4 regions of the Pseudomonas sp. CF161 genome follow, and region 1 is predicted to be linked to each of the others. Evidence: riboswitches for the same ligand, from Rfam matches in the RefSeq annotation. Region 1 holds a riboswitch; each other region holds the start of a gene.

Region 1 (3,866 bases):
CGCCATGGTCGCGCCATGCTGGGCCAGGCTGGAGAACTCCTCGCCAGGGGGCATCGCCGTCTTGTCGGCGTAGCGGGTCAGGATCACGCTTTGCGACACGTCCGGCAGGGTCAGTTCCGCCCCGAGCAACGCGGCGCAGGCGGCGGTGGCGGTGACCCCGGGGATGATTTCAAAGGGAATCTGCAATTGGCGCAGGTGGCGGATCTGCTCGCCGATGGCGCCATACAGGCTGGGGTCGCCGGAATGCACCCGGGCCACGTCCTGGCCCTTGGCATGGGCGTCCTTGATCAGTTCGATGATCTGTTCCAGGTGCAACTCGGCGCTGTTGACCAGCAGTTCGGCGCTATGCCCCGCCAGCACCGCCTCGGGCACCAGGGAGCCGGCGTAGATAATCACCGGGCAGCGATGGATCAGCCGCTGGCCCTTGACGGTGATCAGCTCCGGGTCGCCGGGGCCGGCGCCGATAAAAAAGACGGTCATGGCTGTTTCCTGTGAAAAAAGGGGTCAAGGCAAGCCTGCAGATGAAGATTGCTCATGATCAACGCGGGGGATTATCGGGATTTTAGCCGCAGCAGGCCATGGCCAGGGTCGCCTGGGCGTACTTTTGGCGGCGGATCAGCAGTTTCGCCGGGCTCTGCGCCAGGCGTTCGGCCAGGGCCAGGGCAGCGCTTTCGGCCACGCCATAGCAGCCGGTGCGTTCGTAGGCGATTTCCGAGCGGTGGCTCAGTTGCAGCGCGTAGGGCGTGAGCTGCGAGCTGCTGAAGCAGGTCAGGGGCAGGGCCAACTGCTCGGCCAGTTGCAGCAGGCCGGGCTCTTCGCGTTTCAGGTCGATACTGGCCAGGCCCCGGACCTGATCCAGCCCGAAGCCATGGGTTTCCAGGACCTGGTCGAGCAAGGCGCGCAGCGTGTCCACCGGGCAGCCGCGCTGGCAACCCAGGCCGACCACCAGGGCCGGCGCTGCGTGCCCTTCACTCATGCCGCGTAGTGACCCGCGCTTTTACGCCGGAACAACCAGGCGCTGATCAGGCCCAGGGCCAGCCAGAACACCGCATTGGTCAGTTGCGAGGCGATTTTGAACTGTGCTTCCAGAGCCTCCGGAGCCAGCATCGAGTGCACTTCCGGCTGTGGTGCGCCAATGATGTGCGGCACGGCAATGATGGCGACACCGAGCACTTTCAGCAGCCAGTGCTGGGCAAACACGATCAGCGCGATGCCGACGGCGGTCGAGGCCGCGGTGCCGACCCACCAGATCTGCCGTTGCGCCAGGTCCGCGGCAGCGGTGCCCGGCAGCTCGGGCGGCAGGCCCAGGGTCGGCGCCAGGCAGAAGGTGGCGTAACCGGCCAGCCCCCACAGCAGCCCCTGGGAGGTGCGATTCGGCGCGCGCAGGGTGTACAGGCCGGCGAGCATCAGGGCGAAGCCGACGGCCACCACCAGATTGCCGCCAGTGGTCGACAGCACGCGCTGCCAGCCATCTTCCGGCTCCCAGGCTTCGGCATCGTGGGTGTGGCCGGCCATGGCGCCTTCGGCGTGTTCATGGACTTCAGTGGCCGGGGCCTTTTCGTAGGTTTCGGCCTGCAGAATCAGCGGGGCGACCCAGAAGCTTTGCAGCAGGGTCAGCAACAGGGCGGCCAGCAGCCCGGTAAAACCTGCGGTTTGCGCAATACGCTTGATCATGTCAGCAGCTCTCAATGGCACGGGAAGGCGGAGCTGTGACGGGTATCGTGGGCGGCGTTGTGCACCGCTTCGATATGGGAGAACCCGGCGAAATACACCAGGCACGCGCCGAGGATCGAGGCACCGATGGCGGCGACCAGGCGTTGGCTCAGGGTGGAGGTGCTGCTGGCGGATTGACTGGTGCTGCTGATGATCGACATGGCGCATCCCTCTGGTTATCAGCGGGTGGATCGAACGCAGCAAAACCCCGCGCGCCGGGCGCACAGGGAATTAACAGCGCCCGCCCACCGCGGGTTTGTTATGTGTCTATTGCGGGCCGGTCTCCGGGCTCGCGAGGGGCGGGGCTTGCGCCTGGCCTGCAAGAATCGCCTTCCCATGCCGGATGCCCGGCGCAGTGGATCTGATTCTTCGCTCGCTTACCGTTGCGGGGGCAGCACCGGACTGGTCAAGGCCTTGAGTAAGGCACGTGACGCACCGGTTTCCCGTTTCACCCTGTGAAGGGCACCCGTAACAAGGTGTGTAGGAGAGCATGGGCGGGGGAGGGCCGTCAATTGCCACTCTTTCGCAATGGCGCCGGGACCGGATGCTGGTTTCTCCCCACGCCGGCGGCCGGAGCTTGCCGACAATGCGCATTGACCGGCCCCCGCGCTCTGCGTAGCCTTGCGCACTCGAGGTTCTTCGGCGCAGTCGGCCGAAGCTAAGAAGGGAACGCGGTCCAAGCCGCGGCTGCCCCCGCAACTGTAAAGGGTCATGGTTGATGCACAGCCACTGCACGCGTCTCAAGGCGTTGGCGGGAAGGCGCGTCAATCGTCGGTTACCACCGGCACACCCTCAGCCAGGAGACCTGCCTCGTGACGAATTCTCACTACAACCGGGCGGGGTGATCCGGTGGCGAACTCTTCCGCGCAGCCATTGCCGCGGTTTTCGTCCCGTATGCCCGCCACCTTGCCAAAGGGCATCCGATGAAAACACTGGCCAAACTTCCCGTCACCATCGTCACCGGCTTCCTTGGCTCGGGCAAAACCACCTTGCTGCGGCACATGCTCGACAACGCCCAGGGGCGCCGGATCGCGGTGATCGTCAACGAATTTGGCGAGCTGGGCATCGACGGTGAAATCCTCAAGCAATGCTCCATCGGCTGTACTGAAGAAGAAGCCAGCGGCCGGGTCTACGAGCTGGCCAACGGCTGCCTGTGCTGCACCGTGCAGGAAGAATTCTTCCCGGTGATGCGCGAACTGGTAGCCCGGCGCGGCGACCTTGACCACATCCTGATCGAAACCTCGGGCCTGGCCCTGCCAAAACCCCTGGTCCAGGCCTTCCAGTGGCCGGAAATCCGCAGCGCCTGCACCGTCGACGCGGTGATCACCGTGGTCGACAGCCCGGCCGTGGCCGCCGGCACCTTCGCCGCCTTCCCGGACCAGGTCGATGCCCAGCGCAAGCTCGACCCCAACCTGGACCACGAATCGCCGCTGCACGAGCTGTTCGCCGACCAACTGGCCAGCGCCGACCTGGTGATTCTCAACAAGGCCGACCTGATCAGCGCCGAAGACCTGGCAAAAGTGCGCCTGGAAGTGGCCGAAGAGCTGCCGCCAGCGGTCAAGGTCATCGAAGCCAGCAGCGGTCGCCTGCCGCTGGACGTGTTGCTGGGCCTGGGTGCCGGCTCCGAAGAACACATCGACAGCCGTCACAGCCACCACGACCATCACCATGACGGCGACGATGCCGATCATGACGACCACGATCACGACGCCTTCGATTCGATCTCCATCGAACTGCCGCAAGCCGAGGAAAGCCTGCTGCTCGATGCCCTGACCCAACTGGTGGTCAAGCACGGGATCCTGCGGGTCAAGGGTTTTGCCGCCATCCCCAACAAGCCGATGCGCTTGCTGATCCAGGGCGTGGGCACTCGTTTCGACAAGCACTTCGACCGCCAGTGGGGCGCCGACGAGGCCCGCACCACGCGCCTGGTGCTGATCGGCCAGGAGCTGGACGCCGAGCAACTCGAAGCGCAACTGCGCGCCGCCCTCAGCGTTTAACCCATGCACCTGCTCAGGACCCAGCCCGGCGGTTTCGTGTCGGATGACAACATTGCCGACCTTGGACAAACCCCCGCCGAGCTGGTGATCCTGTGCAGCGGCGACTCCAGCCTGGCGCTGCTGGCGGAAGCGGCCCAGCAGTTGCCGGACGATTTC
Region 2 (3,866 bases), on a different contig from region 1:
GGAAGCCCTGGAAATCGGCTACTCGGACTTCGTCGAATGGGCCCTGAGCGAACGCCTGGGGCAGTTCTACCAGGAACTGCGCTGGGACGGCTGGCAGCGTGAACTGCCGCAGCTCGGCGCAGACCAGTGCATGAGCTTCTACCCGTTCCTGTGGACCGCCGAAGGCAGCATCAACGGCAGCAGCCGGCGCGCGGTGCCGCTGGACGAACACTACCGACTGAACCTGGAACTGGCGCAAAAGCTCGACGCTCCGGCCTGAAACCAGCGTCAGCCACCGGGGCTCAGCGGGGAATCACGATGTAGTCGTTGCGCTGGACCACCCCGCGATGCTCGCCCTCTACCAGGTGGATATAGCGCCCGTCCACGGCATCGATCGGCAGGCAGTCGTCGACGTCCATCAGCGCATCGGTATGGGCCTTGCTCCAGTGGCTGAGCATCTGCCGCTTGCCCTTGGCCTTGGCTTCAGCCTTGTCGTGGGCCACCACCAGCAGGTAGTGGTGGGCCTCGCCGAAGGCCTGGGCCTCATAACCGCCGAGGTTGATGAAATACAGGCGCGGGGCCCCGGGCAGAGGCGCCAGCGGGCTCAACTGCACCTTCCACCCTTCCACGCCATCGACCTGCATCCACGAATCGATATGCAGCCCCGCCGGGCTGCCAAACCAGCCTTCGCGCAGTTGCGGGTAGGCCGCTTCCAGGCTGTCGGCGATGGCGAACACCACGTCGTGGACCTCAATCTTGGCCCTGGGGTGTTTGCCCCCCAGCATCACTACAAAAAGCATTCTGTTCCTTGGTTACCTGCCGCCGGCGGCAGCGATTTCGGGGCGACGGCCCCGGTCGGGGCTCATCAGGCAAGCGCTATATTCTTCACCATGTTGCGTCTGATTGCTCAGGTTTTACCGCGCCCGGGCCAGCCCCGCGCGGGGTGCAGCGCATTGCCGCTCAAGGCCAATCGCCAGCAGCCGATAGCCACACAGGCCATGCCATTTGCTGGCAAGGATTGCGGCGTGGGGCCCAACGGCCCCGCCATTGGACAACCAGGAGATGGTCTTGAAGCACACATTCAACGCGCTCGCGCTGGCGGCGGCACTGGTCTCGCCGACGCTGCTGGCGGCCCCGGACTTTACCGTGCATGACGTTGCACTCGGCATGCCCTATGACGAAGTCAATCTGCTGCTTCAGGAAACCTGCCCCCGGGGCTGCATGACCTACACCGGCTCCGGCCCGGCGGGCATCCATTCGCTGACGGTGTTCCTGCGCTACCAGACGATCTACTTCAGCAACACCCGGCGCACCGAGGTCAACCGCGACAAGCCCTATGAATCGGCGACCTACACCTTCGGCCCCGATCACAAGGTCATCGCCCTGGAAGCCGAGGTAAAAGGTTCGCTCACCGCCGGCAAGAAGCTCGCCGACCAGGCCCTGGCCCGTTACTCAGGCCCGCTGCAGGCGTTCACCCAGACCACCCAGGTCGCGGTACATGCCCAGGCATCGCTGGACCACCTGTCCTACCTGTATGCGCCGAACATGACCGGCAAGCAGTTCGAGCTGAGCGTGATCGAGCCTGCGCCTTCGCGCATGGCGGTGACCCGGGTCAATTACTGGGACTTCGACGCCGTGCGCGCCCTGGAAGCGGCCAAACCTGCCGATTTCGTGACTGTGCGCGGCCCCGCCGGCATGGGCCTGGTGCCCCGCGAAACCAACGCCGTGGAAGCAGCCAAGGCCCGTCGCTACCCGGCACTGGAGATCAGCACCCAGACCCAGGCCGTCAACGGCAACGACAAGGTGCAGGTGATTGCCGAGCAGCATGACGGCAATAAAAACCCGCCCAGCCAATTGCTGGTCAACGGTGCCCTGATCCGGAAGTCGGCCCTGCTCAGCGACGGCATGTCGTTCGAAGCCGTACAGCACCTGGGCGATGGGCTGTTTCTGGTGAGTGCCGCGTGGTCCGGCAATGGCTGCAGTGCCCAGGAGCAAATGCTGCTCAAGGTGGTCAACGGCAAGGGGCATCTGTCTGAACCCTTTGGCCGCTGCGAACCGCAGATCACCCAGCATGCTGGCACTACCTACTTCAACTTCGCCGAAACCGAATACGAGCCGCCGCAGACCCTGGCCACCCCCTGAAGCGGCTTTGCGCATTGACGAAGAAATTCATCAATGGTCATATGCGCGCCAGTTACAGGTGTCCCATGCCGCCGTGCATGGGATTAAACGGGAAGCCGGTGCGTCACTTCGGTGATCAGTCCGGCGCTGCCCCCGCAACGGTAAGCGAGCGAAGCATTCGACAGACCACTGTGCTCCGGCATGGGAAGGTGAATGCTTCATGACCCTCGCGAGCCCGGAGACCGGCCTGCAACTTCGTTTGGCAACCCCGCGGTGGGCGGGCGCAGTCCGGTTTGCGTGGGCGCGTGCGCCTGCGATTCCCTATGCGTTGTTCCCTCCGGGTTTCATTCTTTCCTGACTCAGTTGGAATAGCATGTCCCGCAATCCCCTGCTCCAAAGCCTCGCAAGCCGATCCCTGCCGATCACTTTTCTACCCTGCATGGCCTTTTCATCCCTGACCTTTGCCGAAACCGACCCGCGTGCGCTGGCCTTGCCGGCGACCCTGGTCAGCGAAGTCGCCAAGGGCGATGACACCTCCCTCAGCACACCGCTGCCCGCCGGTTCACGGCTGAACCTGAGCGCCCTGGAAAACCCCGCCAGCACCAGCAGCCTCGGCCAGGACGCCATCGATAACCGCAACAACCTCACGGTGCAGGACGCCGTGACCCGCTCCCCGGGCATCACCAGCATCGCCGCCCCGGGCAACGGCAACACTGCGCTGGCGGCGCGGGGCTTTACCGGGCACAGCTCGGTCATGACCCTGTTCGACGGCGCGCGCCTGTACACCGGTGCCGGCAGCCTGACGTTTCCGGTCGACCCGTGGATGGTTGAACGCATCGACGTGATCCGTGGCCCGGCCTCGGTGCTCTATGGCGAAGGCGCCACCGGAGCGGTGGTCAATGTGATCTCGAAGCAGCCCTTCGAAGGTGAAGTGCGCAACCGCCTGCGCTTGGGTTATGGCTCCAACGATCGCCAGCAACTGGGCCTGGACAGCGGCGGTTCCCTCAGCGACACCCTGAGCTATCGCCTGACCCTGAACCAGCAGCAAAGCAACGGTTGGGTCGACCACGGCGACTCGCGCAGCCTGGCCCTCAGCGCAGCCCTGCGCTGGCAGGCCAGCGATGACCTGAGCTTCACCTTCGCCCATGAGCGTGGCGACAGCGAGCCGAGCAGCTACTTCGGCACGCCCCTGCTCGACGGGCACTACCGCGACAGCCTGCGCGACAAGAACTACAACCTGCGCAACGCCGTGCAGCGCAACAACGATGAATGGACCCGGCTCAACACCAACTGGAACCTGAGCGACAGCGTCAGCGCCAGCAACCAGCTGTATTACATCAAGAGCCGCCGCCATTGGCGCAACGCCGAAACCTACAGCTGGCAACCCGCAAACGGGCAACTGCTGCGCCAGGACTATCTGGAGATCAAGCACGACCAGGAGCAGATGGGCGACCGCCAGAGCTTCACCTTCAACCATTCACTGTTCGGCCTGGACAGCCGCACGGTGGTCGGCACCGAGGTCAATAAAGTCCGTTTCGGGGTCGACAGCAACTCGCCTTACCAAGACGTCGCGGGCGGCACCATCGACCCCTGGCAGCCGACCCCGGGGTATTTCCAGAGTCAATCCAGGTTTTCCCCGCAAACCGACAGCACCACCCGCACCTTTGCCCTGTTTGCCGAGAACCGCTTGCAGCTGTCCGAGCGCTGGTCCCTGGTGACCGGCGTGCGCCGCGACCAGAACCACATCGAGCGCGACGACCAGCGTG
Region 3 (3,866 bases), on a different contig from region 1:
CCGGGCATGGCCTCGAAGGCGGCGCCGAGGCTGTAGGTGACTTCATCGAAACTGCGGGTCTGCTCTTCGAGGGTCGGCATGTAGTCGGTCTTGACCGTGCTCGAGCGGCCATAGCTGTAGCGCGAACCGGCGCGCAGGGTCAGGCGGTCGTCCATCAGGCGCTGGATCAGCTCGGCGTAGAGTGCGGCGCTGAGGTCATCGGAGTTGATGTCGTAGGGCGCCACCTGGCTGCTGGTGGAGCCGTTCATGGCCACGCGGAAACGATCATTGCGCAGTGTGCTTTTTTCCAGGTCCAGGCCCAGCAGCAGGTCGGTGCCGGGGCCCAGCAGCAACTGCGGCGTCAGCTTCAGGCCATAGGCGTCCAGGCGGCGCTCGATATGGTCCTTGCTGAACCCGGGGCTGCCGTTGCCCTGGCGCTCGGAACCCCAGTGCAGGTCGTCGACATCGCGCAGGGCGTAGACCTGGGCCGCCCAGTTCAGCCAGTCGCTCGGCTTGGCGGTCCAGTTGGCTTCCAGGGACTGGTTATAGCGGTTGTCGTAGTTGTTGTAGTCCCATTGCGAACCGCGAAAGCCCGCGTCGTAGATGCCGTCCGAGCGCAGGGTCAGGTCCAGGCGCTGGTCATCGGACAGGTCATAGCCCAGGGCCAATAACCCGCCCCGGCGTTTCCACGCGGTGTTTTCCTGGGTGCCGTCGCGGCTCTGATAGTCACCGCGCCGACCGCTGTCCAGGCCCAGGTAGTAATCCAGCGGCCCGGACGCGCCGCTCTGGAACAGGCTGCCCTGGGCCAGGCCCCAGGAGCCGCCCTGCAGGGTCGCGCCGCCGCCTTCGGTGTTGCGGCCATTGCGGGTGATGATGTTGATCACGCCCCCGATGGCCTGGCTGCCATAGATCACCGAGGCCGGGCCACGGATCACTTCAATGCGCGCGACCTGGGCCGGCGACAGCTTGGAAATATTCGCCGTGCCGGCCCGGCGCCCGTTGACCAGCACCGTCACCTGGCTGCGAAAGTCCCGGCCCTGGCCATCGGTATTGCCGCCGCGGATGTTGATCGAGGTCTGGCCCGGGGTCCATTCGCTGAAAAAGCCCACCGCGTTTTCCGCCAGCAGGTCGGTCAGGTTGCGCGCCGAGGAGCGTTCGATCTGTTCGCTGTCGATCACCTGCACGGTGCTGGTGACGTCCTTGAGCGACTCGCCGGCCCGGGGGGCGCTGACCAGGGTCGTGTCCATCTGCAGCACCGACGGGTTGTCGGCGGCCTGGGTGGCGAGGCTGGTGCCCAGCAACAGGGGCAGGGCGAAGGTGTGGCGCAGGCTTGGCATGGGGCAGGTCCGCAGGCAGGTTCTTATGGGAGAGTTCACGCGTGCCAGAGCAAGCTGGCGGCGCGTTTCGGGGCGCTGGCCAGCCAGCCCCCCGGGGCCGGTTGCAGGTGATCCTGCAAATGCCGTTCAAGCAGCCCCAGCGCCGCGCCATCGAGGGCGCCGAGCTTCTCCCTGAAATGCATCAGGGCTGCTTCGGGGGTGGCGAACAGCGTGCTGAACGCCCAGTCGGTGAAGTGAATCTCGTCGGGCTGGGCGCTGGCCGGCAGCTCGGCCAGGGTCAGCTGATAACCCGGGGTCATGTCGCTGCGGTGCAATTGCGGCGGCAGGAACCCCGACAGGCAATAGGTGCGCGGGCCTTCCTGGGCCGGCAGGTTCCACACCAGGGTGCCGCGGGCCAGGGGCCGCACCCGCTCGAGAAAGGCCTGGGCCTGGCCGTCGCTGACCGGGAGGTTGGCGCAGAGCACGGTCTGTGCCGGCGCCAGGCCCAGGTCAGCGATGTCTTGCCAGAGACCCGGGTGCAGGCTCAGGGTCACGGCCGGTGCACGGGCCGCGAGGCGCTCGATGCAGTGGCCCATGTAGGCGTTGGGTTCGACCACGGTCCACTGGCCACCGGGGGCCAGCAGATGCCGCCCGAGAATCCCCGAACCGGCACCGATATCCAGCAGTTGCCGCTGCGGGCCGAGCAGTTGCAGCAGGCAGCCGCCGACACGTTCGACATAGTTGGAGGCGGCCAGATGCTCGGCATAAAACGCCGCTTCGTGGTCGGGCCAGACAAAGGGAGCAGGGCGGGGCGGGGTGCAAAGCGTCATCGGGAAGCGCCGGGTTGAGCCTGGTCGGGCCACCCGCGGGAGCTGAAGCAGAAAGTGACGGGCAGGGAACAGCCTACGCACGCCAAGGCCTGCACCCGCCCACCGCGGATTGCCATGTAGGGATCAGGCCGGTCTCCGGGCTCGCGAGGGGCATGAAACATTCGCCTTCCCATGCCGAGGCACAGTGGCTGTGTGAATGTTTCGCTCGCATACCGTTGCGGGGGCAGCGCCGGACTCGCCCCAAAGGGCCTACCGGCTTCCCGTTTCACCCGCAGCACGACGGCTGCGGACACCTGAAACTGGCGCGCATCTGACCATTGGCGGGCGGCAGCGTCAAGCAACCTAAGCCGCAAGCTTGAAGCTTGCGGCTTAGGTGCTTGATGACCTCCTTGTCGTTGGCGCATCCCTGTGCGACAGACTTCAGGGCTTTCTCGGGCATGGCAATCCGCACGGCGACGGTGCCGATAGGGGCCTGGGGAGGGCGCCCGTAGACCTCGTCCTTCGACTTGAAGCGTCGACCTCGGCGCCCAGCCGCAGCACCACGCCGGCCAGGTCGTTGCCCAAAATCAGGGGCAGGCGGTACGGCTGGATCAATCCCGAGCGTGTCCGGATGATTTGCCGCTGGCCGATGAAATCCTGGCAGTGTGCCGGACCCATATCCTTGAATAGCTGCCGCCTGCATCGGCTGACTAGGCGGCGGGTGCCGCGCCGTTAGTGATCGTCCTCGGGCCCGTCGTGCAGCAGGTGGAAGATGTTGCGCTTCATGCGGATAAAGTCCGGGTCCATGACCATGTCCAGGTTGCGCGGGCGGCCGATGGGCACGTCGAGCACTTCCTTGATCCGCCCGGGGCGGGCGCCCATGACGAAGATCCGGTCGCCGAGCAGGATCGCCTCGTCGATATCGTGGGTCACGAACAGCACGGTTTTCTTGCTGTGCTCCCAGACCTTGAGCAGCAGTTGCTGCATCTGCAACCGGGTCTGGCTGTCGAGGGCGCCGAAGGGTTCGTCCATCAGCAGGATCTGCGGGTCGTTGGCCAGGGCCCGGGCGATGGCCACGCGTTGCATCATCCCCCCCGAGAGTTGCTTGGAATAGTTATCGGCAAAGCGCAGCAGGCCGACTTCATTCAGGTAGTGCTCGACGATCTCCTTGCGCTCCGCCGCCGGCACGCCACGGCGCTTGAGGCCGAACTCGATGTTCTTGCGCACCGTCAGCCATGGAAACAGGGTGTAGCCCTGGAACACCATGCCGCGATCGGCACCGGGCCCATCCACCTGCTGGCCACCGACGTAGATTTCGCCCGAAGTCGGCTCGGCCAGGCCTGCCGTCAGGTATAGCAGGCTCGACTTGCCGCAGCCCGAGGGGCCGACCAGTACCGCAAATTGCTGGTCGGGCACCTCGAACGACACCTGTTCCAGGGCGGTGAAGGTGCTGCCCGACGGGGTCTTGTATTGCAGGGTGACCTGGTCCACCCGCAGTTGCGGCGCCGGCTGCGGGGCGATGCGGGCCTGGGTGAGTTGGGTGGGAGAGGTTGCGGTTACTGAGCCCATGCGGCCACCTTCAAACGGAGGAATCTGAACAGTTGATCGGTGACCAGGCCCAGCAGGCCGATCACGGCGATCGCCAGGAAAATCACATCGACCTGGAACCCGCGCATGGCCTTGAGGCTGAGGTAGCCCAGGCCGCTGGAGGCGGCCACCAGTTCGGCCACCACCAGGTAGGTCCAGGCCCAGCCCATGGTCA
Region 4 (3,866 bases), on a different contig from region 1:
ATTCGGCGAGCAAGGGTTTGCCGGCGCCGTGGTGGGCGCGGATCGCCGCGAGCATCGCGCTGTTTTCGGCCAGGGCCTGGTGATGCAGTTCCGGGTAGCCACCGGGCAGGTACAGGCTGTCGGCAGGCGGCAGCTCGCGGTCGTGGATCGGCGAAAAGAATGACAACTCGGCGCCCATCGCCCGCAGCAGGTCCAGGCTCGCGCCATAGGTGAAGGCAAAGGCCTCGTCCCGGGCCACGGCGATGCGCACTCCAGCCAGCAACGGCTCGGCGTTCACTCGCTCGGGGGCGGCGAAGGTGACCGCTGGCGGCAGCGCCACTTCGCAGCTGCCGGCCAGGGCCTGCGCCGCCGCGTCCAGGCGCAGGTCGAGGTCGTTGAGTTCTCGGGCCTGCACCAGCCCCAGGTGACGACTCGGCAGTTCGATACCGGTCTCCCGGGACAAAGCGCCATACCAGCGCAAGCCTTCGGTCAGGCTGCCTTCGAGCAACTGGGCATGGCGCAGGGTGCCGACCCGATTGGCCAGCACGCCGGCGAATGGCAAGTCCGGCTGGTAGCGCGCCAGCCCCAGAGCCAGGGCGCCGAAGGTCTGGGCCATGGCCGTGCCGTCGATCACCGCCAGCACCGGCACGCCAAAATGCCGCGCCAGGTCGGCGCTGGACGGCGTGCCGTCGAACAGGCCCATGACCCCTTCGATCAGAATCAGGTCCGCCTCGGCGGCGGCCTCCCACAACAGGCGACGGCTCTCTTGCTCGCCGACCATCCACATATCCAGTTGGTACACCGGCGCGCCGCTGGCACGCTCGAGGATCATCGGGTCGAGAAAGTCCGGGCCGCACTTGAACACCCGGACCTTGCGCCCCTGGTTGCGGTGCAGGCGCGCCAGGGCGGCGGTCACGGTGGTTTTGCCCTGGCCGGACGCCGGGGCGGCGATCAATACCGCCGGGCAATGACGAGCATCACTCATGCTCGGGCACTCACAGTTCCACCCCTTTCTGCGCCTTGATCCCGGCCTGGAACGCATGTTTGACCACGCCCATTTCGGTGACGGTGTCCGCCAGTTCGATCATTTCCGGCTTGGCGCCGCGACCGGTGACCACCACGTGCTGCATCGGTGGACGGGCCTGCAGGTCGCTGAGCACCTGGTCCAGGTCGAGGTAACCGTGCTTGAGGGCGATGTTCAGCTCATCGAGCACCACCAGGCCGATGGCCGGGTCGCGCAGTAACTGACGGGACACTTCCCAGGCAGCCTCGGCAGCGGCGATATCGCGCTGGCGGTCCTGGGTCTCCCAGGTGAAGCCCTCGCCCATCACATGAAAACGCACCTGTTCCGGGAAGCGCCGGAAAAACAACTCTTCCCCGGTGCTGTTGCGGCCCTTGATGAATTGCACCACGCCGCATTGCATGCCGTGGCCCATGGAGCGGGCGAGCATGCCAAAGGCCGAGCTGCTCTTGCCTTTGCCATTGCCGGTCAGCACCAGCAGCAGCCCGCACTCGTTCGGCGAGTTGGCGATGCGTTCATCGATCACGGCTTTTTTGCGCAACATGCGCGCCAGATGGCGCTCGTCACGATCGGGGGATTGGGTCATGGGGCAGCTCTCCGTTGGGGCTGGATAACGGGGGGCAGGAATAGAAATAGAAGGCGCAAGCCTGGCATCGCCCACCGTGATGCCGTTGGATGGATCAGGCCGGTCTCCGGGCTTGTGAGCAGCACTAATGCCGAACCGCGCGCCTTCCCATGTCAGTTCGACACAGTGGCACCAAGCGCGGTCTTGACTCACTTACCGTTGCGGGGGCAGCGCCGGAATCGTCGCCCGTTCCTGTTCGGAACACGCACTCACCGGCTTCCCTGTTTCACCCTGTCGACCCATGGCCACAGAGCACCTGAAACAAGTCGCGAAGGTTAGAGGGTTGGGGGTGGAGCGTCAATTAAAGCCGGCCGTCGGCGAGCGCGAAGCACTGCACCAGATCAATAAAATGACGCCAATCTTGTGCCACACTGCAAGCAGTGATATCAAATAGCCACAATCTGGCTACCCAAATCTATCTGACAAAAACAAGGGTGAGTTCAATGCAAGGCATGATCATCAGCAATCCGAAACTGGAGTTTCTGCGCCCGATGCTGGAGCGCTGGTTTGATTGCATTGACCGCTACAACGAGGTGCGCGGCGACAACGAATGCCCGTACTGGTTTGATGAACAGGCCAACCTCGGCCTGCTGTCGGCCGCCGCCTGGATGGCAGAAATGGTCACCTTGCAGCACAGCCCGAGCAAAAAGCAGCTCGAAGAAGGCAATCGCAATGGCCGCGCCGACCTGTACCTGGCCACCCGCGAGGAACGCGCTTTCCTCAAGGTCAGCCAGCGCTGGCCACGGGTCAACAACCTGCAACTGACCCAGGCCCTGCTGGATGTCAGCAGTGATGCCAGAACCATCGCCTACCCCAATGAGCTGCGGCTGGGCTGCCTGTTTATCGCCCCACTCAAGGCCCAGCACAGCGCCACACCGGAAGAACTCCAGGACATGCTCGACGACCTGCAAAAGGAACACACCTGCGCCGTTGCCTGGTACTTCCCCTACGCCTACCGCAAGCTGCACAACGACAGCGGCAACTACCACCCCGGGGTCGCCGTGCTGTTCAAAGAGGCCCGCTGATCAGGTTGAACCATCGACTGGCTATGCTCCTCTATGAATACAACGACTCCAGTGCATTCATAGGGACATCGGCATGCTCATCAAGCCCCAAATCGCTCTTCTGATCGCCGTCGCCGCGGGCCTTGCCGGCTGCGGCGAAACCTCCACCCTGCAAGTGTCGGACGGCACCGGCCCGTCACCGCAATTGCCGGAGCCGAATAAAACCCTGATCCCCACGGTGAATATCGCGCCAGCCATCGGCTGGCCCGAGGGCGCCACGCCCATCGCCGCGCCAGGCACCCGGGTCGCGGCATTCGCCGAAAAACTCGATCACCCACGCTGGCTCTATGTGCTGCCCAATGGCGACGTGCTGGTGGCCGAGACCAACGCCCCGCCCAAGCCCGATGACAGCAAAGGCATCCGTGGCTGGGTCATGGAGAAGGTCATGGGTCGGGCCGGCGCCGGCGTGCCGAGCGCCAACCGCATCACCTTGCTGCGCGACCAGGACCACGACGGAGTGGCGGAAACCCGCACCGTATTCCTCGAGAACCTGAACTCACCGTTCGGCATGGCCCTGGTCGGCAACGACCTGTACGTGGCCGATACCGATCAGTTGCTGCGCTTCCCCTATAAAGACGGTGAAACCTCCATCAGCGCACCGCCGACCAAAGTCGTCGACCTGCCGGGCGGCCCCCTCAACCACCACTGGACCAAGAACGTGATTGCCAGCAAGGACGGCAGCAAGCTTTACGTTACGGTCGGCTCCAACAGCAACGTCGGTGAAAACGGCCTGGACCAGGAGCAGGGACGGGCAGCGATCTGGGAAGTGGATCGCGCCACGGGCAATCATCGGATCTTCGCCTCGGGCCTGCGCAACCCCAACGGCCTGGCCTGGGAGCCCCACAGCGGGCAACTCTGGACCGCGGTCAACGAGCGCGATGAAATCGGCAGCGACCTGGTGCCGGACTACATTACTTCGGTCAAGGACGGCGCCTTCTATGGCTGGCCATTCAGCTACTACGGGCAGCACGTGGATGTGCGGGTCTCGCCACAGAATCTCGACCTGGTGGCCAAGGCCATCGCTCCGGATTATGCCGTCGGGCCGCACACCGCCTCACTCGGCCTGACCTTTGCCGAAGGCAGCAAGTTGCCAGCCTTCACCCAGGGCGCGTTTATCGGCCAGCACGGCTCATGGAACCGCAAGCCCCACAGTGGCTACAAAGTGATTTTCGTCCCG

Evidence for each region. A riboswitch is a leader RNA that binds a small molecule or an ion and turns the genes downstream of it on or off. The one in region 1 is predicted to bind cobalamin.
Region 2: another riboswitch for cobalamin. It lies ahead of CF161_RS22385 (TonB-dependent siderophore receptor); the one in region 1 lies ahead of cobW (cobalamin biosynthesis protein CobW).
Region 3: another riboswitch for cobalamin. It lies ahead of CF161_RS21080 (bifunctional 2-polyprenyl-6-hydroxyphenol methylase/3-demethylubiquinol 3-O-methyltransferase UbiG); the one in region 1 lies ahead of cobW (cobalamin biosynthesis protein CobW).
Region 4: another riboswitch for cobalamin. It lies ahead of cobO (cob(I)yrinic acid a,c-diamide adenosyltransferase); the one in region 1 lies ahead of cobW (cobalamin biosynthesis protein CobW).

What each region holds. Positions count from the first base shown of each region.
Region 1 is NZ_ATLP01000067.1:2,116-5,981, reverse strand. Features, by position in the region: gene cobM (precorrin-4 C(11)-methyltransferase) at 1-480, opposite strand, end outside; gene CF161_RS12275 (cobalamin biosynthesis protein) at 563-976, opposite strand; gene CF161_RS12270 (CbtA family protein) at 973-1,674, opposite strand; gene CF161_RS12265 (CbtB-domain containing protein) at 1,686-1,874, opposite strand; cobalamin riboswitch at 1,971-2,198, opposite strand; cobalamin riboswitch at 2,329-2,541, shown strand; gene cobW (cobalamin biosynthesis protein CobW) at 2,637-3,710, shown strand; partial or broken gene cobN (cobaltochelatase subunit CobN) at 3,714-3,866, shown strand, end outside.
Region 2 is NZ_ATLP01000099.1:30,560-34,425, forward strand. Features, by position in the region: gene CF161_RS22370 (DUF2625 family protein) at 1-259, shown strand, start outside; gene CF161_RS22375 (DUF1543 domain-containing protein) at 282-779, opposite strand; gene CF161_RS22380 (hypothetical protein) at 1,048-2,121, shown strand; cobalamin riboswitch at 2,161-2,366, shown strand; gene CF161_RS22385 (TonB-dependent siderophore receptor) at 2,540-3,866, shown strand, end outside.
Region 3 is NZ_ATLP01000094.1:2,940-6,805, forward strand. Features, by position in the region: gene CF161_RS21075 (TonB-dependent receptor) at 1-1,316, opposite strand, end outside; gene CF161_RS21080 (bifunctional 2-polyprenyl-6-hydroxyphenol methylase/3-demethylubiquinol 3-O-methyltransferase UbiG) at 1,352-2,125, opposite strand; cobalamin riboswitch at 2,234-2,437, opposite strand; partial or broken gene CF161_RS33465 (NADP-dependent oxidoreductase) at 2,547-2,719, opposite strand; gene CF161_RS21085 (ABC transporter ATP-binding protein) at 2,837-3,673, opposite strand; gene CF161_RS21090 (ABC transporter permease) at 3,661-3,866, opposite strand, start outside.
Region 4 is NZ_ATLP01000038.1:77,085-80,950, forward strand. Features, by position in the region: gene CF161_RS05655 (cobyrinate a,c-diamide synthase) at 1-964, opposite strand, end outside; gene cobO (cob(I)yrinic acid a,c-diamide adenosyltransferase) at 975-1,586, opposite strand; cobalamin riboswitch at 1,666-1,900, opposite strand; gene CF161_RS05665 (hypothetical protein) at 2,069-2,650, shown strand; gene CF161_RS05670 (sorbosone dehydrogenase family protein) at 2,724-3,866, shown strand, end outside.